DNA from 2 places in the Synechococcus sp. RSCCF101 genome. Region 2 is predicted to be linked to the other one. Evidence: predicted binding sites of a transcription regulator. Region 2 holds the regulator's gene; the other holds the start of a gene.
The links. The regulator HrcA, encoded in region 2, represses chaperone genes, less so after heat shock. The targets are predictions, from matches to a motif close to TTAGCACTCNNNNNNNNNGAGTGCTAA.
Positions count from the first base shown of each region.

Region 1: groES (co-chaperone GroES) is a predicted target of HrcA. The motif match lies at 3,067-3,093, and genes of this name have one in related genera.

Region 1 is NZ_CP035632.1:2,845,878-2,861,370, reverse strand. Features, by position in the region: gene gpmI (2,3-bisphosphoglycerate-independent phosphoglycerate mutase) at 1-90, shown strand, start outside; gene secG (preprotein translocase subunit SecG) at 97-324, shown strand; gene msrB (peptide-methionine (R)-S-oxide reductase MsrB) at 384-866, shown strand; gene groL (chaperonin GroEL) at 1,004-2,638, opposite strand; gene groES (co-chaperone GroES) at 2,690-3,001, opposite strand; gene atpD (F0F1 ATP synthase subunit beta) at 3,249-4,715, shown strand; gene atpC (ATP synthase F1 subunit epsilon) at 4,803-5,216, shown strand; gene EVJ50_RS13760 (30S ribosomal protein PSRP-3) at 5,618-6,091, opposite strand; gene EVJ50_RS13755 (HAD family hydrolase) at 6,213-6,941, shown strand; gene EVJ50_RS13750 (aminopeptidase P N-terminal domain-containing protein) at 6,972-8,291, opposite strand; gene EVJ50_RS13745 (CNNM domain-containing protein) at 8,377-9,414, shown strand; gene EVJ50_RS13740 (GTP-binding protein) at 9,411-10,733, shown strand; gene EVJ50_RS13735 (nicotinate-nucleotide adenylyltransferase) at 10,730-11,413, shown strand; gene EVJ50_RS13730 (NAD+ synthase) at 11,373-13,067, shown strand; gene ald (alanine dehydrogenase) at 13,128-14,267, shown strand; gene EVJ50_RS13720 (2Fe-2S iron-sulfur cluster-binding protein) at 14,304-15,493, shown strand, end outside.
Region 2 is NZ_CP035632.1:2,512,173-2,527,665, forward strand. Features, by position in the region: gene bchM (magnesium protoporphyrin IX methyltransferase) at 1-437, opposite strand, end outside; gene EVJ50_RS12060 (N-acetylglucosamine-6-phosphate deacetylase) at 470-1,705, opposite strand; gene purE (5-(carboxyamino)imidazole ribonucleotide mutase) at 1,704-2,291, shown strand; gene EVJ50_RS12070 (AI-2E family transporter) at 2,314-3,384, shown strand; gene cysC (adenylyl-sulfate kinase) at 3,350-3,988, opposite strand; gene EVJ50_RS12080 (translation initiation factor) at 4,063-4,410, opposite strand; gene trpB (tryptophan synthase subunit beta) at 4,516-5,784, shown strand; gene EVJ50_RS12090 (20S proteasome subunit A/B) at 5,806-6,612, opposite strand; gene EVJ50_RS12095 (heat-inducible transcriptional repressor HrcA) at 6,638-7,657, opposite strand; gene EVJ50_RS12100 (rhodanese-like domain-containing protein) at 7,725-8,072, opposite strand; gene EVJ50_RS12105 (DUF3352 domain-containing protein) at 8,106-9,794, shown strand; gene sixA (phosphohistidine phosphatase SixA) at 9,791-10,342, shown strand; gene EVJ50_RS12115 (citrate synthase) at 10,400-11,593, shown strand; gene nuoH (NADH-quinone oxidoreductase subunit NuoH) at 11,636-12,754, shown strand; gene ndhI (NAD(P)H-quinone oxidoreductase subunit I) at 12,810-13,472, shown strand; gene EVJ50_RS12130 (NADH-quinone oxidoreductase subunit J) at 13,469-14,071, shown strand; gene nuoK (NADH-quinone oxidoreductase subunit NuoK) at 14,147-14,464, shown strand; gene EVJ50_RS12140 (NAD(+) kinase) at 14,474-15,394, shown strand; gene EVJ50_RS12145 (CYTH domain-containing protein) at 15,403-15,493, shown strand, end outside.

The DNA.
Region 1 (15,493 bases), 330 kb from region 2:
GGACTCGCCCAGCCTGCCAACATGACCGGTGAGTCGCTGGTGCGCCCCCTCAGCCTGCCGACTCTGCCCAGAACTCCCCAGCCCGTCTGATTCGCCATGGTCGCCACCGTCCTGTCCTGGATCTGGATCGCCACGGCCATCCTTCTGATCATCAGTGTTCTGCTCCACAGTCCCAAGGGAGATGGCATGGGTGGTCTGGCCGCCAGCGGCAGCTCCATGTTCAGCAGTGCCAGCAGCGCGGAAGCCACACTGAACCGCATCAGCTGGACGCTGCTGACCCTCTTCCTCGGACTGGCGGTGATTCTGAGCGCCGGCTGGCTGTGACCTCGTTTCTCATCCGCGTGCCCCACGACGCTTCAACGGACCACGACCATTCCATCGCGCTGCCGCGACGCAGCGTCCTCCAGGCCCTTCTGGGTGTCTCCCTGCCACTGGCCCTGCCGATCCCGGCGGCGCTGGCCGCCTCTGCGGCAGACGATCCGGCCTGGGATCTGACGCCACAGCAGTGGCGCAAGCGCCTGTCCAAGGAAGCGTTCGAGGTGCTGCGCCAGGAAGGAACGGAACGCCCCTTCAGCAGTCCGCTCAACAATGAGAAGCGCGACGGCACCTTTCTCTGTGCCGGCTGCGGTCTACCCCTGTTCAGTTCGGTTACCAAGTACGACAGCGGCACCGGCTGGCCCAGTTTCTACGACCACCTTCCCGACGCGATTCGCACCAAGGTGGATTTCAAGCTGATCATCCCCCGCACCGAGTACCACTGCCGCCGCTGCGGCGGGCACCAGGGTCATGTCTTCAATGACGGCCCCCGACCCACCGGCAAGCGCTACTGCAACAACGGCGTCGCCCTGGTGTTCGAGCCCGGCTGAAGCGCACTGAAAACGAGGAACAAAAAAGGAGGGCCTGAGCCCTCCTGCTTCGTCCGTCCGGCCGCTGCACGTGGCACCGGCCATGGCCAACCGATGAGGGGTCGCGGCGCATGGCTGCGACCCCTGCGTGGATCGGATCAGTAGTCGAAGTCGCCGCCCATGCCGCCGCCACCGGCGGGGGCCGCTTCCTTCTTCTCGGGCAGATCAGCCACGATGCACTCGGTGGTGAGCACCATGCCGGCGATCGAGGACGCGTTCTGGAGACCGGAGCGCGTCACCTTGGCCGGATCGACGATGCCGGCGCTGAGCATGTCCACGTACTCGCCGTTGGCGGCGTTGTACCCCTCGGTGAACGGCTTGGACTTCACGTTCTCAGCCACAACCGCGCCGTTGGCACCGGCGTTCTCGGCGATGCGCATCAGCGGAGCCGTGAGGGCGGACGCAACGATGCGGGCACCGATCAGCTCCTCACCGGTGAGGTTGGCTGCTGCCCACTCCTCGAGGGTGGGGGCGAGGTGAGCCAGGGTGGTGCCGCCACCGGGAACGATGCCTTCCTCAACGGCCGCCTTGGTGGCGTTGATGGCATCCTCGAGGCGCAGCTTGCGGTCCTTCATCTCGGTTTCGGTGGCCGCACCCACCTTCACCACGGCGACGCCACCGGCCAGTTTGGCGAGACGCTCCTGCAGCTTCTCCTTGTCGTAGGAGGAATCGGTCTCGTCGATCTGCTTGCGGATCTGCTCGCAGCGGGCCTTCACCGCCACCTCGTTGCCTTCGGCCACGAGGGTGGTGGTGTCCTTGTTGATGGTCACACGACGGGCGGTGCCCAGCATCTCGAGCTTGGCGTTCTCGAGCTTGAGACCGGCGTCCTCGGTGATGAGCTGGCCGTTGGTCAGCACTGCCATGTCCTCGAGCATGGCCTTGCGGCGATCACCGAAGCCCGGAGCCTTGACTGCGGCGACGTTGAGCACCCCACGCAGGCGGTTCACCACCAGGGTGGCCAGGGCTTCCTTCTCGATGTCCTCGGCGATGATCAGCAGAGGCTTGCCGGTGCGGGCGATCTGCTCGAGCACGGGCACCAGATCCTGAACCAGACCGATCTTCTTGTCGGTGAGGAGGATGTAGGGCTCATCGAGCACCGCTTCCATGCGCTCGGTGTCGGTGGCGAAGTAGGGGGAGATGTAACCCTTGTCGAAGCGCATGCCCTCGGTGACCTCCAGTTCGGTGGTCATGGACTTGCCTTCCTCGAGGGAGATCACACCCTCTTTGCCGACGCGGTCCATGGCGTCAGCGATCATCTGGCCGACTTCCTCGTCGTTGCCGGCGGAGATGGTGCCCACCTGGGCAATGGCGCTGCTGTCGCTGATGGGCTTGGCCTGTTCCTCGATCTTCTGGACCAGGAAGTCGGTGGCCCGGTCGATGCCGCGCTTCAGGGTGATGGCGTTGGCTCCTGCCGCCACGTTGCGCAGACCGGCCTTGACCATGGCGTGGGCCAGAACGGTGGCGGTGGTGGTTCCGTCGCCGGCCGCATCGTTGGTCTTGGAGGCGGCCTGACGGATCAGGGAGACACCCGTGTTCTCGATGTGGTCCTCGAGCTCGATCTCCTTGGCGATGGTGACGCCGTCATTGATGATCTGGGGAGCACCGAACTTCTTCTCGAGCACGACGTTGCGTCCCTTCGGTCCGAGGGTCACGGCAACGGACTCAGCCAGGATGTCGATTCCCTTCTCCAGGGCGCGACGGGCCTGCTCGTTGTAAATGATGCGCTTGGCCATGAGAGGCGATTCGAATGGTGTATGGGGTTCGTGAACGACGCGTGAACGCGCTCAGCTGACGACAGCCAGGATGTCCTTCTCGGACAGCAGCACGTACTCATCCGTCGAGAGCTTGATGTCCGTGCCGGCGTACTTGCTGTAGAGCACCTTGTCGCCGACGCTCACTTCGGGAGCCTGGCGGGTGCCGTCGTCGTTGCGCTTGCCGGGGCCCACCTGGACCACCTCACCGACCTGGGGCTTCTCCTGAGCCGTATCGGGCAGGAGGATGCCGCCGGCGGTGGTCTCCTCCGCAGCGGACACCTTCACGAACACGCGATCTCCGAGCGGCTTGACCGTGGAGACGCTGAGGGAAACAGCAGCCATGGTTGGAAAAATGACGGGGATGTGGCGCGGTGCACCACAGAAAAACGGGCTGCCCGGCGCTGGACCTGGCACTCATGCCCGCTGAGTGCCAACGTATGGGTTGAGGCGTCCGTAGCGCCACCGCTTCGGCGTGCGGTTGACCGAACAGGAACCGTCCATCAGGGCGGCCCGGAGGAGGGGTGGCGAGCGGTGGTAAGGTTGCCGCGCTTTGGGTGGAGCACATCCGCCGCAACACCCCTTTTCCTCCATACATATGGCTGCAACTGCCTCCGCCGGCACGACAGGCGTCGTCCGTCAGGTCATCGGTCCGGTTCTGGATGTGGAGTTTCCCGCTGGAAAGCTGCCCCGGATCTTCAATGCCCTGCGGATCGAGGCCAAGAACTCCGCCGGACAGGATGTGGCCCTGACCGCCGAGGTGCAGCAGCTGCTGGGCGACCACCGTGTGCGTGCCGTGGCCATGAGCAGCACCGACGGCCTCGTCCGCGGCATGGAGGCCATCGACACCGGTGCCCCGATCAGCGTCCCTGTGGGTGAAGCGACCCTCGGACGGATCTTCAACGTTCTCGGCGAGCCCGTGGACGAGCAGGGCCCGGTTCCGGCCAGCGCCACCGCGCCGATCCACCGGGAGGCCCCCAAGCTGACCGAACTGGAGACCAAGCCCAAGGTCTTCGAAACCGGGATCAAGGTGATCGACCTCCTGGCTCCCTACCGACAGGGCGGCAAGGTCGGCCTCTTCGGCGGCGCCGGTGTGGGCAAGACCGTTCTGATCCAGGAGCTGATCAACAACATCGCCAAGGAGCACGGCGGTGTGTCCGTGTTCGGTGGAGTGGGCGAGCGGACCCGCGAGGGCAATGACCTCTACGAGGAGTTCAAGGATTCCGGCGTGATCAACGCCGATGATCTGAGCAAGTCGAAGGTGGCCCTCTGCTACGGCCAGATGAACGAGCCTCCGGGTGCCCGCATGCGGGTGGGCCTCTCGGCGCTCACCATGGCGGAGCACTTCCGTGACGTGAACAAGCAGGACGTGCTGCTGTTCATCGACAACATCTTCCGCTTCGTGCAGGCCGGCTCCGAGGTTTCTGCCCTGCTCGGCCGCATGCCCTCGGCTGTGGGCTATCAGCCCACGCTCGGCACCGACGTCGGCGAACTGCAGGAACGCATCACCTCCACCCTGGAGGGTTCGATCACCTCGATCCAGGCGGTGTACGTTCCGGCCGATGACCTGACCGACCCGGCTCCGGCCACCACCTTCGCCCACCTCGACGCCACCACGGTGCTCAGCCGTGGCCTGGCCTCGAAGGGCATCTATCCGGCCGTGGACCCGCTCGATTCCACCAGCACCATGCTGCAGCCCTCCGTGGTGGGAGAGGAGCACTACCGCACAGCCCGCGCCGTGCAGTCCACCCTGCAGCGCTACAAGGAACTGCAGGACATCATCGCCATTCTCGGCCTGGATGAACTGTCCGAAGAGGACCGTCAGACCGTGGACCGGGCTCGCAAGATCGAGAAGTTCCTGTCCCAGCCCTTCTTCGTGGCTGAAGTCTTCACCGGCATGCCCGGCAAGTACGTGAAGCTGGAAGAAACCATCGCCGGATTCAACATGATTCTCTCCGGTGAGCTCGACGATCTGCCGGAAGCCGCCTTCTACCTCGTCGGCAACATTGATGAGGTCAAGGCCAAGGCTGCCAAGATCGCCGCTGAAGCCAAGGGTTGAGGCACCCCCCTGCAGCGCCGGCACAGCTGTGCCGGCGCTGCAACCCACCCGTTCCAACCATCCATCCCCTGAACCCCTGCCACACCCATGTCGCTGACGCTGCGCGTTCTTTCTCCTGATCAGAACGTCTTTGACGGTCCGGCCGACGAGGTGATCCTTCCCAGCACGACCGGTCAGCTGGGCATTCTTCCCGGTCACGTGTCCCTGCTCACCGCTCTGAGTATCGGTGTGATGCAGGTCAGGGAAGGCAAGGAGTGGCAGTCGATCGCCCTGATGGGCGGTTTTGCCGAAGTGGAAACCGATGAAGTGACCGTTCTCGTCAACGGTGCCGAACTCGGCTCCGGCATCGACTCCGAGGCGGCCTCAAACGAACTCAGCAGCGCCCGCGAAGCCGCTGAGCGGTTCGAGGGCACCCCTCCCAGTGTGGAGAAACTGCGTGCCCAGCAGACGCTGGAGCGAGCCCGTGCTCGTGCCCAGGCGAGCGGCAGCACGGACGCCTGATCGGACAGGCGACAGCGCAACACACAACCCAATTGGTCGCGATCGATTGGGTGCTCCCGACCCGTTCCCGGATCGTCCGTCCTTGCGTCCTGTCCGGTGCATTGAAGCTGAGCCGACCACCGAGGCCGATGAACAGCAGTTCAGTGAAGCGAACCACAGCTCACTGATCGGGGGCTTTCCTCCGTCGACGCACTGATGCATCCGTCGACGTGACCGTTCAGGTCTGGCTTATCCAGACGTGCGGCAGAGAAAAGCCCACGTACAAGGGCTGGGCTGCACGTGGGCTTCGATCCCTGGTGGGTGAACGCCGTGGATCAGGCTTTCAATCGATCTGTCAGAACCTCGCGGCCGGAACGCAGGACTTCGAGGCCCGGCCGTGAGGCTGCGCAGTGCGCCCCCGTTCAGGCCGTGCCGCAGAACGTCACTTCCGGGAACTTGAGCTTGGCTTCCTCAAGACTCTTGCCCTTGCCCTCTTCCTGCCAGTAGTTGATCACTTCCGTGGCCTTGTTGAGGACTTCAACCCTCTCGTTGTCGGTGATCCAGCTTTTGCCCTCGAGTTCACTCTTGAGCGTCTCCCAGGCATCCTCGCGCGGCCAGAAGAAGTAGGCCGTGAGCGGGCTGGGCCCGCCCCCGACAATCTGATCCACCGCAAGGGCCACATTGTCGGGCAGCCAGAGGATCTTCAGGAGGAACCGACCCTCATCGGCCTTCGGTGTGTATCCGGAGGGCACACCATCGGCATCGATCGTGGCCGTGGCCAGTGCCGCGCTGCCGCCCCGTTGCGCCGGGCGTCCTTCCACAGGAGCGGGTGTCGCCGCCTCCTCGGGTGCTGCCACGGCCGGGGAGCTGCCGTCACCGCTCTCAGTCACGACCATGCTTTCAGCGCTCAAATCGTCAGGGACAAACAACTACCCTACCAGCCACATCCCTCTCCTCCCGGAGCCCCCAACGCAGGTGTCAGCGCGTCTCTGTGCCGTGGTCTTCGACATCGACGGGGTGATCCGCGATGTCTCCCGCAGCTACCGCAGGGCCCTCGCCGCGACCGTGCATCACTACAGCGGCTGGCGGCCCGACAACACCCACATCGACGCCCTGAAATCAGAGGGCTGCTGGAACAACGACTGGGACGCCAGCCTGGAGCTGCTGAGGCGACGCGCCCATCAGCCCTTACCGGAGCGAGAGGAGGTGATCCGAATCTTCAGCGGGTTCTACTTCGGCCCCGAAGCCGGGGAGGATCCCGGCAGCTGGACGGGCTGCATCCGCGACGAGCCCCTGCTGGTGGCGGCCCCCTTCTTCGCAGCCCTCAGCGGCGCCGGAATCCAGTGGGGATTCGTGAGCGGAGCCGAACCCGCTTCGGCCCGCTTCGTGCTCGAGTCGCGACTGGGCCTGGCGGATCCCCCCCTGATCGCCATGGGCGATGCGCCCGACAAGCCCGACCCCACGGGACTGATCCGCCTGAGCAGGACGCTGATCGACAGGGATGGCGGCGCCGGGACCGCGCCCCGGGTGGCCTATCTCGGAGACACCGTGGCGGACGTGCTCACCGTGCAGGCCGCGCGCAGGGAGCATCCAGCCATTGACTGGCTGAGTCTGGCGGTACCCCCGCCGCACCTGAACGGGAGCGAATCGGAACGAGCGGCCTATGCCGAGCGCCTGCGTGGGGCCGGAGCCGATCGCATCCTCACCTCCACGACTTCACTGCTGGCGGAGCTCGACGCGCTGTGAGTCCCGTCACCGGCCGGGATCGGCGCGGGGTCACCGCTCCATGGCGTCGGGCAGCTTGAGCGCCGCCGCGCTCAGCACCTCGGAACCGCTCTCGGTCACCGCCGCGTCGTCCTCGATGCGGATTCCGATGCCCTGCCAGCGGGGATCGATCTCCGGCTGCCCGTCCGGGACCGGCAGCCGATCGCTCACGTAGAGCCCCGGTTCCACCGTGAGCACCATCCCGGGCTCGAGAGTCACCGGGTGGTCCCCGAGCCGGTAGGCGCCGACATCGTGCACATCCAGACCGAGCCAGTGCCCGGTCCGGTGCATGTAGAGATGGCGGTAGGCGCCCGTCTCGATCACGGCATCGGCACTGCCGAGCAGCAATCCCAGATCGAGCAGTCCCTCCACCAGCACCCGCAGAGCGGTCTCGTGCACCGCGTCCGCTGTCGTGCCAGGCCTCACGGCAGCCAGTGCAGCCAGCTGAGAGGCGAGCACGAGCTCGTACAGCAGCCGCTGCTCGCTGGTGAAGCGCCCGTTGATCGGGAACGTCCGGGTGATGTCGCCGTTGTAGTAATCGCTCAGGCTGCAGCCGGCATCGATCAGCAGCAGATCTCCGTCGCGCAGCACATCGGCATTGCTGGTGTAGTGGAGAACGCAGGCGTTGTCGCCCCCGGCCACGATCGAGCCGTAGGCCGGCCCACGGGCCCCGGCCTCCAGGAACGACTGTTCCATCAGGGCCTGGACCTGACGCTCGCTCATGCCGGGCCGGGTCCGGGCCCTGGCCAGCTCATGGGCCGCAGCCGAGATGCGGGCCGCCTCCCGCAGTCGGTCCAGCTCGATCGGGTCCTTGATCTGGCGCATCCCGTGCAGGAGCGCGCTGGGATCCTGCAGGGCCAGAGGGGCCTGGCCGCTGCGCGGGGCTCGGTCGAGCTGCCGGGCCAGGGCCTTCAGCACCAGGGGCTCGACGCCCGGGTGGCGACCCACCCGGAAGAGAACGGCGCTGGCACCGTCGAGGTACTCATCGAGGCGGCTCTCCAGCTCGGCGATCGGGTGGGCCACATCGGCGCCGAACTGCTCCACGGCACCCTCACAGCCCCAGCGGAATCCGGTCCACACCTCCGCAGCCGGGTTCCGGGGCGACACGAAGAGAACGAAGCGCTCCTGCTCGCGGTGCGACAGAAACAGCGCCACGGCGTCGGGCTCATCGAAGCCGGTCAGGTACCAGAAGTCGCTGTCCTGGCGGAAGGGGTATTCGACGTCGGCATGGTGGGTGACCAGCGCCGCGGCGGGAATCACGGCGGCACGGTCGACGAGCTGGCTGAGCAGACGGTCGCGTCGCGTTCCGTGAACGGGTGAGACCTGAACCATGGCGGGCCCGCGCAGAGACGGGACGAGGGACAACCGATTTAATGAATGTACGAATTCCCGCATCCGGCGGTCCCACAGCTCCTGCATGACTCCGCTGCTCGGACTGACCGCCCTTGTGCTGGTATTGCTGCTGGGATCGGCCCTGAGCTCGGGTGTGGAGGCCGCCATGCTCACGGCCAGCCCGGTTCAGGTGCACGAGCTGGCGACGGCTCCCCATCCCGTGGCGGGGGCCCGGACCCTCGAACGCCTGAAGCAGCGGATGGGGCGCACCCTGGTGGTGCTGGTCATCGCCAACAACGCCTTCAACATCTTCGGCAGCCTGATGCTGGGCAGCACCGCCAGCGCGGTGTTCAGCGGCATGGGGATCGAAGGAGTGGCGCTGCCGCTGTTCTCGGTGGGCCTGACCGTTCTGGTGATCCTGCTGGGCGAGATCCTTCCCAAGGCGGTGGCCAGCCGCACCCCGATGGCCATCGGTCTGGCTGCCGCACCTGTGCTCAGCTTCCTGCTGCGCCTGCTCCTGCCGCTGGTGCTGCTGCTGGAGCGCCTGATGCCGGCGATCACCGCCCAGAGCGAACTCACCACCGATGAGAACGAGATCCGCCTGCTGGCCAGGCTCGGATCCCGCACCGGTGGCATCGAGGCCGACGAGGCGGCCATGATCGGAAAGGTGTTCCAGCTCAACGACCTCACCGCCAGGGACCTGATGATTCCGCGCGTGTCGGCCGACACCCTGAGCGGTCAGCAGAGCCTGGCGTCGGCCCGGGAGGAGCTGCTGGACTCCAGCTCCAGCTGGTGGGTCGTTCTGGGTGAGGAGGTCGATGAGATCCTCGGCGTGGCCAGCCGGGATCAACTGCTCACCGCTCTGCTCAGGGGGGAGGGGGAACGGCCCATCCACAGCCTCTGCGAACCCAGTGACTTCGTTCCCGAGATGATGCGGGCCGATCGCCTGCTCACCTCCATGCGGCGCCGCAGCCGCGGCGTACGGGTGGTGGTGGATGAATTCGGGGCCTTCGTGGGGGTCGTGGGGGCCGACGCGGTTCTCGCCGTGCTGGCCGGCTGGTGGCGCCGCCCCCAGCTGGGGGCCGCCCCGGAGAGCGGCAGCACCGCCCGGGACCAGCCATGAGCGGGCCGAGCGCCGCATGGAGGCCTCCCTCGGCGGAGCAGCGCTGCGACCAGCTGCTGCAGCAGTGGCGAGGCGGGCTTCGGCTCGATCGCTCCGAGCGCACCCGGTTGGCCGCCGATCTCGCCGCGCTCGACGATCACCTGGGACGGCTGGAGCGGCGCGAACTCCGCATCGCCGCCGTGGGACGGGTCGGTGTCGGCAAGTCGAGCCTGCTGAATGCCCTGCTGGGGACACCCCGCTTCCACACCGATGTGGCCCACGGCTCGACACGCACGGCGGAGCAGGCGCACTGGTCGCGGCAGCTGCCCGGGCTGGGGTCGCTGACCCTGATCGACACGCCGGGCATCGATGAAGTGGACGGTGAGGTGCGCGAGCTGCTGGCCCGGAGCGCCGCGCTGGGGGCGGAGCTGGTCCTGTTCGTGCTCGACGGGGATCTGAGCGCGCCGGAACGGCTGGTCCTGGAGGGGATGCTGGGCCGGGGACAGCCGGTGCTGCCCGTGCTCAACCGGCTGGACATCTGGCCGGAGGAGCAGCGGGAGCAGCTGATGGCCAGCCTGCGGAAGCGGTTGCCGCGCTCACGCTTCTGCCTGGAGCCGGTGGGGGTGATGGCGGCCCCGCGCCGCCCGGCGCTGCTGGAGGACGGCCGGGTCCGCAGCGAGCCGGGGCCTCCGGACCTCACGGCCCTGCTGGAGGCCCTGCTGCCCCTGCTCGAGCAGCAGGGTGCCCTTCTGCTCGCCCTCAACTGCCTTCAGGCCGCGGACCGCTTCCATGGACAGCTGCACCGCTCGCGCCTCAGGCGGGGCCAGCGGCAGGCCCGTGGGCTGATCCAGAGGGTCGCAGGGGTCAAAGCCGCTGCCGTGGCCGCCAATCCGCTGCTGCTGCTCGATCTGGCCGGCACCGCAGCCATGGACGCCACCCTCGTGCTGCGGCTGTGCCGGCTCTACGGCCTGGACATGGATCCGGCCCAGGCGCGCCGTCTGCTGCGGCAGCTGTCGGGGCATGGCCTCTGGCTGGGAGGCGCCCAGCTGGGGCTGCAGACCGTGCTCAGCCTCCTGCGCCAGCTGCTCACCCTGGCGGCACCCGTCACCGGCGGCCTGAGCCTGGCGCCGGCAGCACCTGTGGCGATGGCGCAGGCCGCTCTGGCTGTCCACACCACACACCGCACCGGCCGGCTGGCGGCCGAGGCTCTGCGCCGCAACGCCAGCCTGGCGCCGGGACGACCCGGCGCTCTGATGCGTCGTCTCTGGCGGGACGACCCGCAGGCTCGCCGCTGGCTGTCCCCACCGGTGCGGCGGCCGGCGGCCCCGCAGCGACCGTGATCGAGGGGACCGGTGCAGCGGGCCGGCCGCCGGCCGGGGCTGACGCTCCCCGGCAGTCCCTGGCCCTGTTCGGGACCAGCGCCGATCCACCGACCCTCGGGCATCGCGCCTTTCTGCAGGGCCTGAGCGAGCGTTACGGGCTGGTGCGCACCTGGGCCAGCGACAACCCGCTCAAGCAGCACGGCGCGCCCCTCGCCATCCGCAGTGCTCTGCTGCAGGCGGTGGTGACGGATCTCAATCGGCCCGGTCTGAAGCTCGACCAGCGCCTCAGCAGCCGCCACACCCTCACCAGCGTCCGACGGGCCGCTGAGCTGTACCCCGGCCGGGACCTGGTCGTTGTGGTCGGCAGCGACCTGCTGGGCCAGATCCCCCGCTGGCATGCGAGCGAGGAGCTGCTGCAGCACTGCAGCCTGGCGGTGGTGCCGCGGGTGGGCTGGCCCGCGCGGCAGAGCGATCTGGAGCGGCTGCGCGCCATGGGGGGGACGGTGACGCGGCTCGATCTGACCATCCCGGCCACGGCCAGTTCGAGCGTCCGCGCCCGACCGGACCCCGCGATGGTGCCACCGGAGCTGTGGCAGAGGCTTCGGGAGCAGGATCTCTACGGATGGGGAGGACTCGATGAGTGGAGCGGCAATGGCGATCCGGCTGGCGCTGGCGCAGCTGAATCCCACGGTCGGTGATCTGCAGGGCAACGCAGACCGGATCCTGTCGGCCTGTCGTGACGCCGCCCGGCAGGGGGCCTCATTGGTGCTGACACCGGAGCTGAGTCTCTGGGGCTACCCGCCACGGGATCTGCTGCTGCGTCCGTCGCTGCTGGAGGCCCAGCAGCGGGCCCTCGACCGCCTCGCAGCGGCCATGCCGGCGGACCTCACGGCGCTCGTGGGTGTGGTGGAGGGCGTGGGCGACGGGCGCCAACCGGCTCTCTTCAATGCGATCGCGGCGGTCCGGGCTGACGGCTGGCGCATGCAGTCCCGCAAGCGCCTGCTGCCCAGCTACGACGTCTTCGACGAGCAGCGCTACTTCCGCAGCGGCGGGGAGGCCGGCCTCCTGCGTCATGAGACCGCGGGCAGAGCGGTGCATCTCGGGCTGACCCTCTGTGAGGACCTCTGGGTGGATGAGGCACTGCAGGAGCAGCGCCTGCATGGCGCCGACCCTGTGGCGGAGCTGGCCGGACGCCGGCCCGATCTGCTGGTGAATCTCTCGGCCTCCCCCTACGGACGCGGCAAGAGCGCGATCCGCAGGCGGCTGGCGGGGGCAGCGGCCAGGCGGCTCGGCTGTCCCGTGGTCTACGTGAATCAGGTCGGCGGCAACGACGAACTGGTGTTCGACGGAGGCTCCTTCGTTGTCGGCGCCGACGGGGCCGTTCTGCTGCAGCTGCCGCACGCCGAATCGTGCCTGGCGGTGTGGGCCTCCGACGACGCGCAGGCCCCTGCCCCTGGGGCCGTGCCGGCGATCGAGCCGCTCGAGGAGGTGTTCCGGGTGCTGGTGCTCGGCGTGCGGGACTACGCCCGCAAGTGCGGCTTCCGCTCAGCCCTGCTGGGCCTCAGCGGAGGCATCGATTCGGCGCTTGTGGCGGTGATCTCCGCGGCCGCGCTCGGGCCGGAGCGGGTCCGGACGCTGCTGATGCCCTCGCCCTACAGCTCCGAGGGCTCCTGGAAGGATGCGGAGGCGCTGGCGAACCGCCTCGACCTCCGCACCGATCAGTTGCCGATCGCCCCTCTAATGGAGGCCTTCGACGGGACGCTGACCGCGATCTATCCCGGAGGCCCGGCCGGTGTGGCGGCGGAGAACCTGCAGTCGCGCATCCGGGGCACCCTGCTGATGGCGCTGGCCAATCAGGAGGGGGGTCTGCTGCTCTCCACCGGCAACAAGTCCGAGCTGGCCGTGGGGTACTGCACCCTCTACGGCGACATGAACGGCGGCCTGGCGGTCATCGGTGATCTGTACAAAAGCACGGTGTTCGCCCTCTGCGACTGGCTCGACAGCCCCGCCTCAAGAGGCTGCCGGCGCGAACTGGGTCTGCCCGATCAGGTGGCTCCCGTGGGCGAGGCCATCCGCCGCAAGCCCCCCAGCGCGGAGCTGAGGCCGGATCAGAAGGACAGCGATTCCCTGCCTCCCTACGAGCGACTCGATCCGATCCTCAGGGCCATGATCGATGACCACCGCACGCCGGAGGAGCTCATCGCCGAGGGCATGGAGCCCGATGTCTGCCGCCGCGTGGACGCCCTGATGCGCCGCGCCGAGTTCAAGCGCCGCCAGGCACCACCGGTGCTCAAGGTCAGCCGCCAGGCCTTCGGCGGAGGCTGGCGCATGCCGATCGCCGCCGGAGGCTGAATCGGGCCGCGTGGCGCACTCGCCCGGCAGCGGGCAGGCTTGGTTCAGCGATCCGCTCCCATGGCCTCCTCCGTTCTGTCGGCGCCGATGGCCAGCATCGGTGTGCCCACCGAGATCAAGCGCGACGAGCAGCGGGTGGCCCTCACTCCCGACGGGGTGAGCGAACTGGTGTCCCACGGACTCGAGGTGCGAGTCCAACAGGGTGCCGGCAGCGGTGCCGGCATGGCGGACAGCGACTACGCCGAAGCCGGGGCCCGGCTCGTGTCCTGTGAGGAGGCCTGGGGCGCGCACCTGGTGGTGAAGGTGAAGGAGCCCCAGCCGGAGGAGTTCCGCTTCCTGCGCGAGGACCTGGTGCTGTTCACCTACCTGCACCTGGCCGCCTATCCCCACGTCGGACAGGCTCTGCTGGAGGCCGGCACCACCGGACTGGCCTACGAGACCGTGCAGCTGGACAACGGTCACCTGCCGCTGCTGGCCCCGATGAGCGAGATCGCGGGGCGACTGGCGGCCCAGGTGGGGGCCCATCTGCTGGAGCGACCCCATGGCGGGCGCGGTGTGCTGATCGGGGGCTGCACCGGCGTGCGGCCGGCGCGGGTGGTGGTTCTGGGCGCCGGCACCGTGGGCTGGAACGCCGCCCGCCTCGCGGTGGGGATGGATGCCGAGGTGTTTCTGCTGGACCGCTCGCCGGACCGGCTGCGCAGCCTGGAGTCGGCCCGCACCGGCCGGCTGGTGAGCGTGGTGAGCAGCCGGGGCCTGATCGAGCGGCTGGTGCCCACGGCGGATCTGCTGATCGGGGCGGTGCTCACCCCGGGGGGCCGGGCGCCGCGGCTGGTGGGGGAGGACCTCGTGCGGCGCATGAAGCCCGGATCGGTGATCGTCGATGTGGCGATCGATCAGGGCGGGTGTGTGGCCACAAGCCGGGAAACGACCCACACCGATCCGGTGGTGACCATCCACGGCGTGCAGCACTACGCGGTGGGCAACATGCCGGGGGCTGTGCCGTTCACGTCCACTGAAGCGCTGGTGAGCGTCACCCTGCCGTACGTGATCGGCATCGCCGGCCGCGGGCTGGAGGAAGCCGTGACGGAGCGACCGGAGCTGCTCTCCGGACTCAACACGGTCTCCGGCTCGGTCTGCCACCCGAGCGTGGCGAAGGCCCTGGGGGTGCCGCCGCGCCATCCGATGGCCTGCCTGCGCTGAGGGCCTCCCCTCGTCTCTGCCCCGCGACCTTCCCCCATGAACGCAGCCTCAACGCCCTCGGCGAGCGAGATCTACGGCAGGGCCTTGCCGCCCCACCCCGTTGAGGGCGCCGTCGCCGGCCTGGCGGCGGGGGTGATCCTGGGCTTCACGGCCGGCGCCTGGCTGGCGGGCGGCGGCGGGGCGATGGGAGCCCGCACCGAGCAGCGCCTGGCGCTGGGAGCGGGGGGGATGGCCTTCGGTGGCGCAGCGGGCCTGGTGGACGTAGGCCTTCGGCGCCGCCGGTTCAGGGCCGAGGCAGCCCGGAGCTGGCGGGGCTGGCGCCCCTTCCGGGTGATCCGCAAGCAGCCCGAGAGCCGGGAGATCACCTCATTTCACCTCGCTCCGGTGGATGGCCTGCCCATTCCCACCTTCTCCCCCGGCCAGTTCCTGACCATCCAGCTGCCGATCCCGGGGCAGGGGCGACCGACGGTGCGCACCTACTCCCTCTCCGACGACCTGGCGGACGGGAGCCGGCCCGGTGCGCAATACCGACTCTCGATCAAGCGCGAACCCGCGCCCCGCGGCCTGGATGTACCGCCGGGCCGGGCCTCCTCCTGGATGCACGACGCGGTGGAGGAGGGCAGCACGCTGCTCTGTCGCCCCCCCGCCGGGGCCTTCGTGCTCCACGGGGATCGCGACCGTCCGATCGCCCTGGTGAGCAACGGGGTCGGTATCACGCCCATGCTCACGATGGCCAGAGCCGCCAGGCGCCTGGGGCTTCAGCAGCCGATCTGGTTCATTCACGGCGCCCGCGACGGCAGCCACCAGGCCTTCAGCAGCGAGATCCGGGACCTGGCCGCCCCCGGGCCAGCAGGGGTCCCAGCGCCGGTCCACGTCCATCTGGCCTACAGCCGTCCCCGCCCGGAGGACGAGGGCCGCTACCAGAGCCGCGGGCGGGTGGATGCCGCCCTGCTGCAGCGTCTCCTGCCCGAGGACGCAGACATCTACCTCTGCGGCTCCCCACCGTTCATGGAGGGGATGCTCGCTGCGCTGCGGCAGGTGCGGGGCGGGGACGGCGAGGCGATCGAGGGTGTGTTCTTCGAGGTGTTCACGCCGGCGCCGAGACCGCAACACCCCGATCCGGCCGATGGCAGCGCCGCCGGTCAGGCCGCCGAGGTGACCTTTCATCGATCCGGCCGTGAGGCCCGCTGGGCGGAGGCCGCCGGATCCCTGCTGGAGCTCGCCGA
Region 2 (15,493 bases):
TCCTGCGGGTAGTGGATGAACACATCCAGGCAGACCACCGTGTCGTAGGTGCCGCTGATCGATTCCAGATCGCTGGTGCTCACCTGAAGCTGCTCCGGGCTGATCCCGGCGCGCTCGGCCCGTCGCCGGGTCTCCAGCACCATGGCTCCGGAGAGGTCGCTCGCCACCACCCGGCCGGCTCCGGCCAGGGCCAGCGGCAGAGCCAGGCTCCCCACCCCGCAGCCGGCATCGCAGATGCTGCGCCCGCTCAGATCCCCCTCCTGCTTCAGCCAGCCCAGCACCTCATCGACCGTCTTCTGGTGGCCGATGCGGATGTTGCGCTGGACCTTGTTGACGTCGTCGCTGTCGCTGTAGATGCGGTTCCAGCGATCGAAACCCGTGCCGTTGAAATAGGCCTCAACCTGCTCCTTCTCACTGGCCTGCGGTTCCGCGGTCATGGGGAGGAGCGCTGCAACGAACGGCGCGGATCCTATGGGAGCTGCTCCTCTCCGTTGCGGCGCCAGCTCAGCTCGCCGCCGTGCTCGCTCCAGCGCAGGCAGGCGCTGAGCGGCCGGTGCAGCAGAAGATCGATGGCCTGTAGCGGTCGACGGCGGAGTGCCCGCCATGGGGTCACCGTCGCGGCGGCGATGGCGGCGGAGCGCTCGCCGCTCCAGGCGGCCAGCCGCCGGACCCCTTCCAGCAGTGGCAGGGTCACCCCCGCCAGGGTTCCGTCCTCCAGACGGCAGGTGCCGTCCTGCACGATCAGGGGCCGGCTGTCCCAGCGGTGGGTCCCGTCGCCGAGGCCGTAGGGCGCCAGGGCATCGCTCACCAGGGTCAGCTGAGCGGGCGCCAGCCGCTGCAGAAGCACGGCCAGCGACGGACTCACGTGCACGCCGTCGGCGATCAGCCCCAGGGCGATGCCGCCGTGCAGCAGGGCGGCCGCCACCGGGCCGGGGGCGCGGTGGCCGAGGCCGGGCATGGCGTTGAAGGTGTGGGTCAGCATGGCCACCCCAGCCGCGAAGGCCGCCCGGGCCTGCCCCTCGTCGGCTTCGCTGTGGCCCAGGCAGACCAGGGCGCCCCGACCCGCCAGGTCGCGCACCAGCGCCTCGCCGCCGGGCCGCTCGGGGGCCAGGGTGACCATGGCGATGTCCGCATCGGGGCCGCAGAGGAACCCCTCCAGGCGGGCGCGCAGGGCATCCGCCGAGGGCGGCACGATCTGATCGCCGGGATGGGCGCCGCGGCGCACGGGGGCCAGGAACGGCCCCTCCAGGTGGGCTCCCAGCAGGCGGCAGCGGCCCGGGCGATGCCGTTGGCGCGCCTCGCGCAACACCGCCAGGGCCCGGCGCAGATCCTCCGGCGGGCAGGTCACGATCGTGGGGGCGATCGCTTCCACACCGTCCTCCCAGAGTCGCTGCAGCAGGGCATCGAGGCGATCCCGATCGCACTCCTTCAGTTCCGGGAAGGCGAGACCCAGACCGCCGTTGATCTGGAGATCGACGCCCATCGGGCTGAGCCAGTCGCCCTGCCAGTCCTCGCCGGCGGCGCGGCTGCCGCGGGAGATCCGCTGCACGGCAACGATTCTGTCGTCGTCGTCAACGCCGACGCGCCAGCGGCGATCGATCGCCTCCGCCGACCGGTCGGTGCCGGGCAGGCGCACGTTGCTCAGCCAGCGCACGGGGCGCCTCCGGGAGAGGATGGCCCCATCCTTGCCGAGCGAAGCCGTCATGCCGCCATCGGCCGCCGAACCGTCCGCCGATCCGCCTGCCGCTCCACCGTCCGGTCCCGCCCGGGTGGCGGTGGTGATGGGCAGTGACTCGGATCTGCCCACCCTGGAGCCGGGCGTGCGCCTGCTCGAGCGCTTCGGGGTCGCCACCGAGGTCAGGGTGCTCTCGGCCCATCGCACGCCGCTGGAGATGGTGGCCTTCGCCGCGGACGCCGCCGGCCGCGGCCTGCAGGTGATCGTGGCCGGAGCCGGTGGCGCCGCCCATCTGCCGGGCATGGTCGCCTCGCTGACCACCCTGCCGGTGATCGGCGTGCCGGTGCGCAGCCGCGCCCTCTCGGGGGTGGATTCGCTGCACTCGATCGTGCAGATGCCGGCGGGCATCCCGGTCGCCACCGTGGCCATCGGCAACGCCATCAACGCCGCCCTGCTGGCGATCCGGATCCTGGCCGTGTCCGATCCGGACCTGGCCCAGGCCCTGGCGGGCCATCAGCGGGAGATGCATCAGCAGGTGCGGGGCAAGGACGAGCGGCTGCAGGACCTCGGTGCCAGTGCCTATCTCGCCGCCATGGAGACCTCCGGCGGTGGCTGAGGCCCCGGTGCTGCCCCGCTGGATGCGCTGGGGGCTCAGCCTGCCCCTGCTGGCGCTGAATCTGGTGGTGCTGCGGCTGCTGTTGCTGCCCCTGGCCCCGTTCCCGGCCCTGTTCCTCACCGCGGCCCTGATCGCCTTCCTGCTGGATCTGCCCTGCCGCTGGCTCAGCGCCCGGGGCCTGCCCCGCTGGCTGGCCATCAGCCTGGTGGTGCTCAGTGCCGTTCTGGCGCTGCTGCTGGCGGCCATCACACTCGTGCCGCGGCTGATCGACCAGCTCAGCCAGCTGATCAGCGCTCTGCCCCGCTGGCTGGTGGCGGCCGAGAGCTGGGTGAACCAGCTGCAGGTCTGGGCCCAGGGCCGGGGTCTCCCCACCGAGTTCGGTGACCTGAGCAGCGATCTGATCACACGCACCAGCCGGGTGATCAGCCAGCTCAGCCAGCAGTTGCTGAGCGTGCTCGGAGCCACGCTGGGAGTCACGATCAACACCGTGATCGTCCTGGTGCTGGCGGTGTTCCTGCTGCTGGGCGGAGAGTCGATCGCCGCAGGGCTGGCGGGATGGCTGCCTCCCCCCTGGCGGGAGCGGGTCACCGGCACGCTGGAGAGGACCTTCCGGGGCTACTTCGCCGGTCAGGTGCTGCTGGCGCTGATCCTCAGCCTCGGCCAGATCCTGGTGTTCACCCTGCTGCGCATCCCCTACGGCGTGCTGTTCGCCGTGGCGATCGGTGTCACCACCCTGATCCCCTATGCCAGTGCCTTCACCATCGTGCTGGTGAGCCTGCTGCTGGCCCTTGAGGATCCGCGCACCGGCCTCGAGATCCTCGCGGCCGCCATCGTGGTCGGCCAGGTGGTGGATCAGGTGGTGCAGCCCCGCCTGATGGGCAAGATCGTCGGTCTGCAGCCGGCCTGGCTGCTGATCAGCCTGCCTCTTGGCGCCCGTCTCGGCGACCTCTTCGGGTTCGGGCAGCTTCTGGGTCTGCTGCTGGCGGTGCCGGCCGCCAGCTCTCTGAAGACCCTGATCGATGCGGCCCGTTCAGAACCCGCCCGCGGGGCGGCTGCCCTCAGTCCGCCGCAGGCAGGATCCCCTTCGCCCTGAGGTGGTCCAGCACGCTGGCCACGCAGCTCGCCAGATCCTGTTCACCGGTGTTGAGCCGCAGTTCCGGTGACTCCGGCTCCTCGTAGGGGCTGGAGATACCGGTGAAATCCTTGATCGCTCCGGCTCTTGCCTTGGCATAGAGACCCTTGGGATCCCGCTCCTCACACACGCTGAGGGAGGCGGCGCAGTGGATCTCGACGAAATCACCGTCGGCGACCAGGGAGCGGGCCCGGTCGCGGTCGCTGCGGAAGGGGGAGACGAAGGCCGTCAGCACGATCACGCCGGCATCCAGAAACAGCCGGGCGACCTCGCCGATGCGACGGATGTTCTCCTCCCGGTCGGCATCGGAGAAGCCCAGGTCCTTGCAGAGCCCGTGGCGGATGTTGTCGCCATCGAGCACGTAGGCCGCCAGCCCGTGCTGGAACAGCTCAGCGTTCACGGCATTGGCCAGGGTGCTCTTGCCCGAGCCCGACAGGCCCGTGAACCAGAGGATGGCGCTGCGGTGCCCACGCTGGCGGGCCCGGTCCTCGCGGTTCACCGCGTGCTGATGCCAGACGACGTTGGTGGCCTTCACGGTGGTGTCACCAGCCGGTGTGGCGGTCATCGCAACTCGATCAAACGGTTTGAATTCTCTCCTGCGGTCCCGACAGCCCCGCCTCCGCATGTGTTGACCAGCGTTCAGCCGCCGGCGCGTTTCGGGCGGAAGCCCTCCTCCTCCAGCAGCGCGATTGCCTGGTCCACCCGATCCCCCTGCAGTTCCAGGGCGTCCTCCCGCAGGGTGCCGCCGCTGCCGATGCGCCCCTTGAGCCGTTTCAGCAGTGCCCTGCGCTCGCTGTCGGTCAGCTCCAGCCCGCGGATGACCGTCACCGTCTTGCCTCCCTTGCCCGCGCGGGTGGGCTGCACCCGCACCGTCTGCTGCGCTTTCGGTGTGGTGGAGCCCCCTCCACCAGCCGCTGGGGCACCGGACCGGGTGACGCCGCGCTCCAGTGCCGGGTCGTTCCATTCCCGCCAGCCTCCCTTCGGCATGGTCTCCGCCCCGGCGTCCGCCTGTCTGAGCGCATCCTCCTGCAGGCCCGCCGGCCGGGCTGCCTACGCTGACGGCACGTCCGCAGGCCCGCCGCCGACCGCTCCGTGACCAGCACCCTGCCTCCCAACACCAGCACCGACGCGGGCTCCGATGCTCTCGCTCCGGCCGCGCGCCCGGGTCCCCAGGGTCGCTTCGGGCGCTACGGCGGCCAGTACGTGCCGGAAACCCTCATGCCGGCCCTGGCCGAGCTGGAGACCGCCGCCGCCAGGGCCTGGGCCGATCCGGCCTTCACCGGCGAGCTGAACCGGCTTCTGGCCAGTTACGTCGGCCGTCCCACGGCGCTCTACGAGGCCGAGCGTCTCACCGCCCACTACCGCCGTCCGGAGGGTGGTCCGCGCCTGTGGCTCAAGCGGGAAGACCTGAACCACACCGGCGCCCACAAGATCAACAACGCCCTCGGCCAGGCGCTTCTCGCCCTCCGGATGGGCAAGAAGCGGATCATCGCCGAGACCGGTGCCGGACAGCACGGTGTGGCCACCGCCACGGTCTGTGCCCGCTTCGGGCTGGAGTGCGTCATCTACATGGGCGCGGAGGACATGCGCCGGCAGGCGCTCAACGTCTTCCGCATGCGCCTGCTGGGAGCGCGGGTGCAGCCGGTCACCGCCGGAACGGCCACCCTCAAGGACGCCACCAGCGAGGCGATCCGGGACTGGGTGACCAATGTGGAGACCACCCATTACATCCTCGGGTCGGTGGCCGGGCCTCACCCCTACCCGATGCTCGTGCGCGATTTCCATGCGGTCATCGGCCAGGAGACGCGCCGCCAGTGCCAGGAGGCCTTCGGGCGTCTGCCGGATGTGCTGGTGGCCTGCGTGGGCGGGGGCTCCAATGCCATGGGCCTGTTCCACCCCTTCGTGCCGGAAACCTCCGTGCGGATGATCGGCGTCGAGGCGGCAGGCGAGGGGGTGGCCAGCGGGCGCCACGCGGCCACGATCACGGAGGGACGCACCGGTGTGCTCCACGGCGCCATGAGCCTGCTGCTGCAGGACGACGACGGCCAGGTGCAGGAAGCCCATTCCATCAGTGCCGGCCTCGACTACCCGGGTGTGGGCCCCGAGCACAGCTACCTGCGGGAGATCGGCCGCGTCGACTACGTGGCGGTCACCGATGCCCAGGCCCTCGAGGCCCTGCAGCGCCTCAGCCAGCTCGAGGGGATCATCCCGGCCCTCGAGACGGCCCATGCCTTCGCCCATCTCGAGCAGCTCTGCCCCACCCTCGCTCCGGGCACGGAAGTGGTGCTGAACCTCTCCGGCCGGGGGGACAAGGACGTCAACACGGTGGCCGAGCGCCTGGGGGGTGACCTGGCCGGCTGAGCCTGAGGGGTCAGCACCGGGTCAGAGCGGCTGTTCCTCCCAGGCGAAGCGCGGCAGGCGCTGCAAACCATCCTGCATGCAGCCGGCCCAGACCTCCATCGAGCGGCTGATCTCCGGGGCCCCCTTGTCGAGCTTCACGCGGCGGGAGATGCGCAGCTCATCGGCCGGCATCATCGCCAGTTCGAACGGAGGGCCCACCGTCAGGTTCGAGCGCCGCGTGATCATCAGGGAGATGAGGCAGAGCCGGGCGGCATCCTCGAGGCTCAGGCCGCAGTGGCCGACGAAGTCCAGCGGCGGCTTGCCGTATTTGCTCTCCCCGATCTGGAGGAAGGGGGTGTCGGCGGTGGCCATCACCGCATTGCCCTGGGAGTAGACGAGGTAAAGACCGTGCGCTTCGCCGCGGATCTGTCCTCCCAGGATGAAGCTGGCTTCGGCGCTGGCTCCCGATTGATGCAGCGACTCGCGGTGCTGCTCCTGCACCGCCACGCTCACCCGGCCCACGTACTCCGCCGCTTCGAACAGATAGCGGGCTGAGAGAAGATCCCGGCCGCCGCCCTTGCTGCTCGTCGTCTCTGAACCGGACGGCTCCGCCGCCCCGCCCTCCTCCGTTCGCCCGCCGTTGTGCTCCAGGTCGCGCTGGATGCGGTTCAGCACCGACTGGGTGGTGGCCAGATTGCCGGCGGCCAGCAGCACGAACAGCCGATCGTCCGCTGGCTGGAACACGTGCATCTTGCTGTAGGTGGAGATGTAATCCACCCCGGCATTGGTGCGGGAATCGGAGGCGAAGACCAGGCCACCATCCAGCAGGAAGCCGACGCAGTAGGTCATCGGTGCGGCCCGGTCTCCCTTCCTCCTAACTCAGCAGCCGCGTCAGCGTCCCGGCAACGGCTCTCACGGCGGCGCGTGCGGTGGCGTAGGCCATCCGCATCGGGCCGACCAGGGCCACCTGGCCCACCGCAGCGTCCGTCCCATCGGGTTCGGCTCTCAGGCAGGAGTAGGGGGCCTGAACCACCGAACAGTGCTGCAGATCGGCCAGGGGGTGCTCCTCCCCGATCCAGATGCCTCCGAGCGGTGCCAGTGGCGGCGGTACCAGCTGATGGGGGGACTCCTCCAGCAGGGCCACCAGGCGGCGGAGATCCAGGGGGTCCTGGAACTCGGGCTGGCAGAGCAGTCCGCTGAGTCCCTGGCTGATCGCGCCGGGCCCGTCGCTGCCCGCGGCCTGCCGGTCACTGTCCAGCGCCTGGCGGAGCACCGCGCCGCTGGTGCGCAGATGGCGGGGCAGGGCGTCCCAGTCGATCGGCTGGCGGCCATTGGAATCGAGCTGGTCGCTGAGCCAGCGTTCCAGGGCGGGCACCTCGTCGCTGGCGCTGCGGGGCAGGCGCACGTTGAGAGGGCGGGCGCTCGTGGCCTCCTCCACCAGCAGAACCGTGAGGCGCTCGCCGCTCGCCACCAGGCGCACCGCCTGCAGCCTGCAGGAGGTCGGCCTCGGTCTGGTGATCACGCTCAGCAGCCCGGTGAAATCCGCCAGCCGCCGGGCCAGCTGCAGCAGCAGGTCGTCCAGGGAGGCCCAGCGCAGCGTGAGCCCGGCCAGTTCACCCTCCAGCCGTCGGGCACCGCCTCCGGGGGCGGGCATCAGGCAGTCCACGTAATGGCGGTACCCCTGCTGGCTGGGGATGCGGCCGGCGGAGGTGTGGGGCTGCATCAGCAGTCCGCGCTGCTCGAGAGCGCCCATGGCCGAGCGGACCGTGGCGGGGCTGGCCTGGAGCTGAAACCTCCGCACCAGGGTCTTGCTGCCGACGGGCTCGGTGGTGTCGACGTAGTGACGCACCGTGGCCTGAAGCACCTGCCGTTGACGCTCGGGCAGCGGATGCACGGGGCCGGTGGTGACGTGGGACAGCGATGTTACGCAGGCCGGTCAACGGCTGCCGGCCCGCCGCGCCTCAGTAGCGGGGGACGGAGGGATCCACATCCACGCTCCAGGCGTCGATGCCGCCTTCGAGGTTCCAGACCTCGCTGTGGGCCTGCTGCTCCAGCAGCCAGCAGCCGAACTGCCAGCTCCGCATTCCGGCATGGCACAGCACCACCACCGGGGTCGTCGGGTCCAGGGAGTCGGGCAGGGCCGGCAGCCAGTCCTGAGAACGGCTCAGGGGCAGATGGAGCACCGGGTGGTTCAGACGGGCCATCTCCAGTTCCTGGTCTTCCCGCACGTCCACGAGCTGAAGCCGTTCGCCGCTCGCGAGGCGCTCCTGCAGCTCGCGTGCGCTGAGGCGGGCCGGCGTCGGAGTCATGGCGGAAGATGAGGGTTGTACATCTTCGCGGGGATGGCGGCGCGTCGGTTTCTGGCGACCCTGCTGGCCGTGGCGCTGGTCGGGCTGGGCCTGGGCACGGGCGGCTGGCTCCTGGCCCTGCGTCAGTCCCCTCTGCACCAGGCCCGCCAGGCCCTTTCGGTGCCCGAGGCGGCCCGCTTCATCCCCCGCCGCGCCCCGCTGACGCTGCACTGGTTCACCGCCGCGGACTGGCCGGCTCGCTACGCCGCCAGCGTGGCGCCGACGCGGCGGCGGGAGCAGGCGGCCGACGCCCTGCGTCGCCTGCGGGATGGCCTTTTCGCCAGCGCCGGACTGGACTACGGCTCGGAACTCGCCGGCTGGCTGGGCGATGAGGTGAGCCTCTCGGTGCTGGAGCCCCGCGAGGGTGATGCCCCCAGCGGCTGGCTGCTGGCCCTGCGCAGTCGGGATGAGGAGGGGGCCCGTCGCTTCCTGCAGCGCTTCTGGCAGATCCGCAGCCTCGCCGGGGCCGATCTCACGGTGAGCAGCTACCGGGGCATGGGGCTGATCAGCGGTCGGGGCTCCCTGCTGGGCTCTCCCCCCCGGCCCCTGGCCACCGCTCTGATCAACGACCGGCTGGTGCTGATCGCCTCCGGGCGCGGTGTTCTGGAGGAGGCCCTGGATGTCTCCCAGATCGATGAGCTCAACCTCGCCGCCGACCCCGATCTCGGCGCCGCGGTCGAGCGGCTCGGCAGTGGTGTCGGCCTGCTCACGGCCCGTGGTGGGGGCCTGGATCGCTGGCTGGCCGTTCCCTCCACGCTGAGCGACCGCGGCCCGCAGGCGTCCCTGGTGGCGGCCATCCAGCCGCAGGACCGGACGCTGGCCGCCCGGGTCCTGCTGCCCTGGCCGGCACAGCCCTCCCCGGCGCTCAGCCCGTCCCCCTCCGCCGCTCCAGCCACGAAGCCGGCCGCCACGATGGTGACCTCGGCGGAGCTGCTGGAGCGAGCCGGGCGGGGATTTGATGCCCTGGCCCTGATCGACCAGCCAGCGGCCCTCCTCCAGGCCACCGCCGCAGGAGACCCGGACGGCCGCCCCGGGGTGCCCTCCCCATGGGTGCAGGGGCTGGGGCCGATTCTGCGTGGTGTGCTCGATCGCGAGGCCGGCCCGCTGCTGCAGCGCCTGGCCCGGGCCGATGCCGGACCGCTGCTGCTCGCCTGGCGGCAGGACGGCTGGCTGGTGGGCACCGACAGGGACCAGCCGCCCCTGGCTGAACTCTCGGAACGGCTACGTCTGGACGGACTGGCGGAATCGCCGCTCGTCCTCGACGAGGTGCCGCTGCGCATCTGGAGCCGCCTTGCGGCGGCTCCCGGCCGTTCCGGCCGCCTGGGCGAACTCGATGCCAGCCTCGTGGGCGCACGGCTTGAGGGCGAGGGGCGTCAGGCCTGGTGGAGCAACCGGCTCGAACTGCTGCGGGATCACCGCCTCCAGCCCTCCCAGCCCGGGCCTGAGGTCCGTCGTCTCCAGGCGCTGGATGCCGAGCGCGCCCCCGTCGCTCTGACCCTGGCCAACCCCGTCGCCACCAGCCTGCTGAGCCGCTGGCTCCCCTGGACCCTGCTTCAGGGACTGGCGGCCCAGCCGCTGGCCCCGGTGGTGGAGGGCCTCGATCTGGTGCTCGAACCTCTGGAGCCGGACGCCGCTGAGCGGCCGCTGGCTGAACTGCAGGCCCGACTCCGGTTCAGCGGATGACGGACGCTGCCGGCCCGGCCTGCTCGCTGCTGCTGCTGCGCCACGGCATCGCCGAGGAGCGCGGCGGCCTCCGCCCCGACCCGGAGCGCTCCCTCACCGAGGCGGGCCGGCGCCGCACCCGCAAGGTGTGCCGCCGCCTGCGCCGGCTCGGCCTGGTCTGCGACTCTCTGCTCGCCAGTCCACTGCTGCGGGCGCATCAGACCGCCGAGATCGCCGTCCGGGAAGGGCTGGCGCCGGAGTTGCGCCCCTGCGATGCCCTCAGGCCCGGCAGCGATCCCTGGCCCCTGCTTCTGGCGCTGATCACGGCTCTGCGGCCGGGTTCTCCGATGCGGATCGGGCTCGTGGGCCATGAACCCGACCTCAGCGGGCTGGCCGCCCGCTTGCTCGGCGCTCCGCCGGGTGCCATCGACCTGCGCAAGGCGGGTGTGATCCTGCTTGCGCTCACCCCCCTGCCGGGCGGCGCGTCGCCTGCCGGCCCGGCCGGCGTGGAGTCCTGCGCCCGCGCGAGTCTGCAGGCGCTGGTTCCACCACGCATCCTGCTGCCCTGAACACAGACGCCCCGGAGAGGACCACTAGGTTGCCTGGCGAGCGGCAGCAGGCCAGCCATGGCGGATCCCCAGAGCACAGCGACCGGCCCAGCGGCCCCCGGCACGGTTCCCTTTCGCCCCGGACTGGAAGGGGTGCCGGCCACCCAGTCCGCCATCTGCGACATCGATGGCCTGCGGGGATGCCTGAGCTATCGCGGCTACCCCCTGGAGGACCTGGCGGCCCACAGCAGCTTTCTCGAGACCACCTACCTGCTGATCTGGGGCGAGCTGCCCACCCCGGACCAGCTGCGCCATTTCGAGCACGAGGTGCAGATGCACCGGCGGGTCAGTTTCCGAGTGCGCGACATGATGAAGTGCTTTCCCTCGGGAGGGCATCCCATGGATGCCCTCCAGTCGAGCGCCGCCTCGCTCGGGCTCTTCTATTCGCGGCGTGCGATCGACGACCCCCAGTACATCTACGGAGCGGTCGTGCGCCTGCTGGCGAAGATCCCCACGATGGTGGCGGCCTTTCAGCTGATCCGCAAAGGCCAGGACCCCATCCAGCCCAGAGACGATCTGGCCTACTCCGCCAACTTCCTCTACATGCTGACCGAGCGGGAGCCGGACCCGCTCGCCGCCCACATCCTCGACGTGTGCCTGATCCTTCACGCCGAGCACAGCCTCAACGCCAGCACCTTCAGCGCGCGGGTGACCGCCAGCACCCTCACCGACCCCTATGCCGTGGTGGCGTCGGCCGTGGGCACCCTGGCCGGTCCCCTGCACGGCGGCGCGAACGAGGACGTGCTCTCGATGCTGGAGGCGATCGGCACTCCCGATCGGGCCGAGGCCTTCCTGGATGAGGCGATCGCCCAGAAGCGCAAGGTGATGGGCTTCGGTCACCGGGAGTACAAGGTGAAGGACCCCCGGGCGGTGATCCTGCAGGGGCTGGCCGAGCGGCTCTTCGATGAGTTCGGTGCCGACGAGATGTACGACGTGGCCCGCAGGCTGGAGGAGGTGGCGGCGGTCCGGCTCGGCCCCAAGGGCATCTATCCGAACGTGGATTTCTATTCCGGCCTGGTGTACCGCAAGCTGGGCATTCCGAGGGATCTGTTCACGCCCCTCTTCGCCATCGCCCGTGTGGCCGGCTGGCTCGCCCACTGGCGGGAGCAGCTCGGCGCCAACCGCATCTACCGTCCGACCCAGATCTACACCGGCCGCTCCGGGCGCCACTGGCGGCCGCTGCATGATCGCTCCGCCGCTGCGGCCACCTAAGTTTTCCCCATCCACGACCTCCCCATGCCCGATCTCGCGGTGGTGAGCCCCGGCCTCGATCTGGAACTCGGTTTCACCGAAGTGCTCCAGGGCCTCGGTCTGAGCCCCGGAGCGGCCCACCTGCTCTGGCTGCCGCTTCCCATGCTGCTGGTGCTGGTGGCCGCTGTGGTGGGCGTGCTGGTCACCGTGTGGCTGGAGCGCAAGATCTCCGCCGCCGTGCAGCAGCGCATCGGTCCAGAATACGCCGGTGCGCTCGGGGTGCTTCAGCCGCTGGCCGACGGCCTCAAACTGCTCACCAAGGAGGATGTGATCCCCGCCAGGGCGGACAGCCTGCTGTTCACGCTCGGTCCGGTGCTGGTGGTGATCCCGGTGATCCTCTCCTGGCTGGTGGTGCCCTTCGGCCAGAACCTGCTGATCAGCAACGTGGGGCTGGGCATCTTCCTCTGGATCGCCCTCAGCAGCATCCAGCCAATCGGTCTGCTGATGAGTGGCTATGCCAGCAATAACAAATATTCGCTGCTCGGCGGGCTGCGGGCCGCGGCCCAGTCGATCAGCTACGAGATCCCCCTCGCTCTCTCGGTGCTGGCGGTGGTGATGATGAGCAACTCCCTCAGCACCGTCGACATCGTCGAGCAGCAGACCGGTGCCGGCATTCTGAGCTGGAACATCTGGCGCCAGCCCGTGGGCTTTCTGATCTTCTGGATCTGTGCCCTGGCCGAGTGCGAACGCCTGCCTTTCGATCTGCCGGAGGCGGAGGAGGAGCTGGTGGCGGGCTACCAGACCGAATACGCGGGCATGAAGTTCGCCCTCTTCTACCTGGGCAGCTACATCAACCTCGTGCTCTCCGCCCTTCTGGTGGTGGTGCTCTTCCTCGGCGGTTGGGGCTTCCCGGTGCCGGTCGAATGGCTGGCCTCGCTGCTCGGTCAGTCGGTCGATGCTCCCCTGGTGCAGGTGATCACCGGCTCCGTCGGCATCGTCATGACGGTGCTCAAGGCCTACCTGCTGGTCTTCCTCGCCATCCTGCTGCGCTGGACCGTGCCGAGGGTGCGCATCGACCAACTGCTGGACCTGGGCTGGAAATTCCTCCTGCCCATCTCCCTGGTCAATCTTCTGGTCACCGCCGCGCTCAAGCTGGCGTTCCCGGCCGTCTTCGGCGGCTGATCACGATCCGGGCCATCATTGGCCCCTCACGTTCCGTCCCAACCCACCCCATCCGATGTTCGGCTTCCTCAAGCAGGTCGGTGACTACACCCGCGACGCGGTTGACGCGGCCAAGGGGATCACCCAGGGCCTGGCGGTCACATTCGACCACCTCCAGCGCCGACCGGTCACGGTGCAGTACCCCTACGAGAAGCTCATCCCATCGGAGCGCTACCGGGGCCGCATCCACTACGAGTTCGACAAGTGCATCGCCTGCGAGGTGTGTGTGCGGGTCTGCCCCATCAACCTGCCGGTGGTGGACTGGGTGATGAACAAGGAGACCAAGAAGAAGGAGCTGCGCAACTACTCGATCGATTTCGGTGTGTGCATCTTCTGTGGCAACTGTGTGGAGTACTGCCCCACCAACTGCCTGTCGATGACTGAGGAATACGAGCTGGCGGCCTTCGACCGCCACAGCCTCAATTACGACAACGTCGCGCTCGGTCGTCTGCCGACGAGCGTCACCACCGATCCCTCCGTCCAGCCCCTGCGGGAGCTGGCCTACCTGCCCAAGGGAGAGATGGATCCCCACGGCGTGGCCGCGGATCGCCCCCGGGCCGGCCGCCTTCCCTCGGAGGTGCTCGCCGAGTCGGAGGCGGCCGCGTCCGGATCCGCGGGTTCCGGGTCTGCGGGAGAATCCCCGTCAGATTCCGCTGCACGTGAGGACGGGGCTGCATGAGCATCGCCACCACCACCCAGACCGTCTGCTTCCTCGCCCTCTCAGCGGCCCTCGTGCTCGGAGCTCTGGGCGTGGTGCTGCTGCCCAGCATCGTGTACTCCGCCTTCCTGCTGGGAGGGGTGTTTCTCTCGGTGGCCGGGCTCTACCTGCTCCTCAACGCCAGTTTCGTGGCCGCCGCCCAGGTGCTTGTTTACGTGGGCGCGGTCAACGTCCTGATCCTGTTCGCGATCATGCTCGTCAACAAGCGCGAGCCCATGCCCGATGTGAGCGGCCTGATCGTCAGGCGGCTGCTCTCGGGCGGTGTGTGTGCCGGTTTGTTTCTGCTGCTGCTGCGTGTCGCCGTCACCACCCCCTGGGTGACGCCGGGTCCTGTTCCCGTGGGTGAGGAGGCCACGCTGCGGATCGGGGAGCACCTCTTCACCGATTACCTGCTTCCCTTCGAACTGGCATCGGTCCTTCTCCTGATGGCCATGATCGGGGCCATCGTCCTGGCCCGCCGGGACGTGTTCAGCGAGGATGTGATCACCGGTCAGCCCGCCGATCAGGGCCTGATCGAAAAGGAGCGCACCCCCCTGCTGGTGGATCGTTCCGGCGTCTGATCCCTCCCCACGCCGACCCAGAGCACCTCCGTTCGCACGCTGCCGCCGATGCCGATCGATCTTCCCCTGCCGGTCATGAGCCTGGCGACGAGCCTGCAGAGCTACCTGGTTCTGGCGGCTGTGCTGTTCTGCATCGGGGTGTGGGGTCTGATCAACAGCCGCAATGCCGTGCGGGTGCTGATGAGCATCGAGTTGATGCTCAATGCCGTGAACATCAACCTCATGGCCTTCTCCAATTTCCTCGATGGCGATCTGATCCGCGGCCAGGTGTTCGCCATCTTCGTGATCACGGTTGCCGCCGCTGAGGCGGCTGTGGGGCTGGCGATCCTGCTGTCGCTCTACCGCAACCGCCAGACCGTGGACATGGAGCGCTTCAACCTCCTGCGCTGGTGAGCGCACCCCATGCGGCTTGACCACGTCTGGCTGATCCATCGGGACGGCAGTCGGGCCGCCCAGCATCAGGCCCGGGCCAGTGCCGAGGCCCTTCGCTCGTTGGGGGCCCATGTCGTGCTGGCCATGGCCGGTGCGTCCACCAACCCCTATCCGGGATTGCTGGCCTGCGAGGGCAGCCGCCCCGATCTGGCGGTGGTCTTCGGCGGGGACGGCTCGGTCCTGGGTGCGGCCCGACACCTGGCTCCGCTGCGCATCCCGATCCTGGCCTTCAACGTGGGCGGCCACCTGGGCTTTCTCGCCCACGACCGCACCATGCTCCGCGATGACCCGTCCGCCGAGGGTGAGGGGGAGGGCTCGACCCTCTGGGAGCGGCTGCTTCAGGACCGCTACGCCGTGGAGCGGCGCATGATGCTCCAGGCCACCGTGGAGGGGGGCGATGGGCCGCACCTGGCCCTGAATGATCTCTATCTGCGCGCCTATCTGGAGAACACCTCGCCCACCTGCGAACTGGAACTGGAGATCGATGGTGAGGTGGTGGACCACTACCGGGGCGATGGCCTGATCATGGCCAGCCCCACGGGCTCCACCGCCTATGCCATGGCGGCGGGCGGGCCGATCCTCCACCCCGGGCTGGACGCCATTCTGGTGTCACCCATCTGTCCGATGAGCCTGTCGAGTCGCCCTCTGGTGGTCCCGCCGAGGGCGCGGCTGGTGGTGTGGGCGCTCGGCGATCCCCGCCGCCGGGTGAAGCTCTGGACCGATGGCGCGGGAGCCAGCGTCTTTGATCCCGGTGACCGATGCGTCGTTGAGCGTGCTCCCTGCGATGCCCGTTTCGTGGTCCTGGAGCAGCGCCCCTCCTACTACCGCGTTCTGCGGCGCAAGCTGCACTGGGCGGGGAGCCTGGCCTTCGGAGAACACGCCCACAACTGATCACCGTCATGGCCGTTGAGATCGAACGCCGCTTTCTGGTCCGCTCCGATGGCTGGAGAGCCCACGTCCGGCACCGGGACCACCTGCACCAGGGCTATC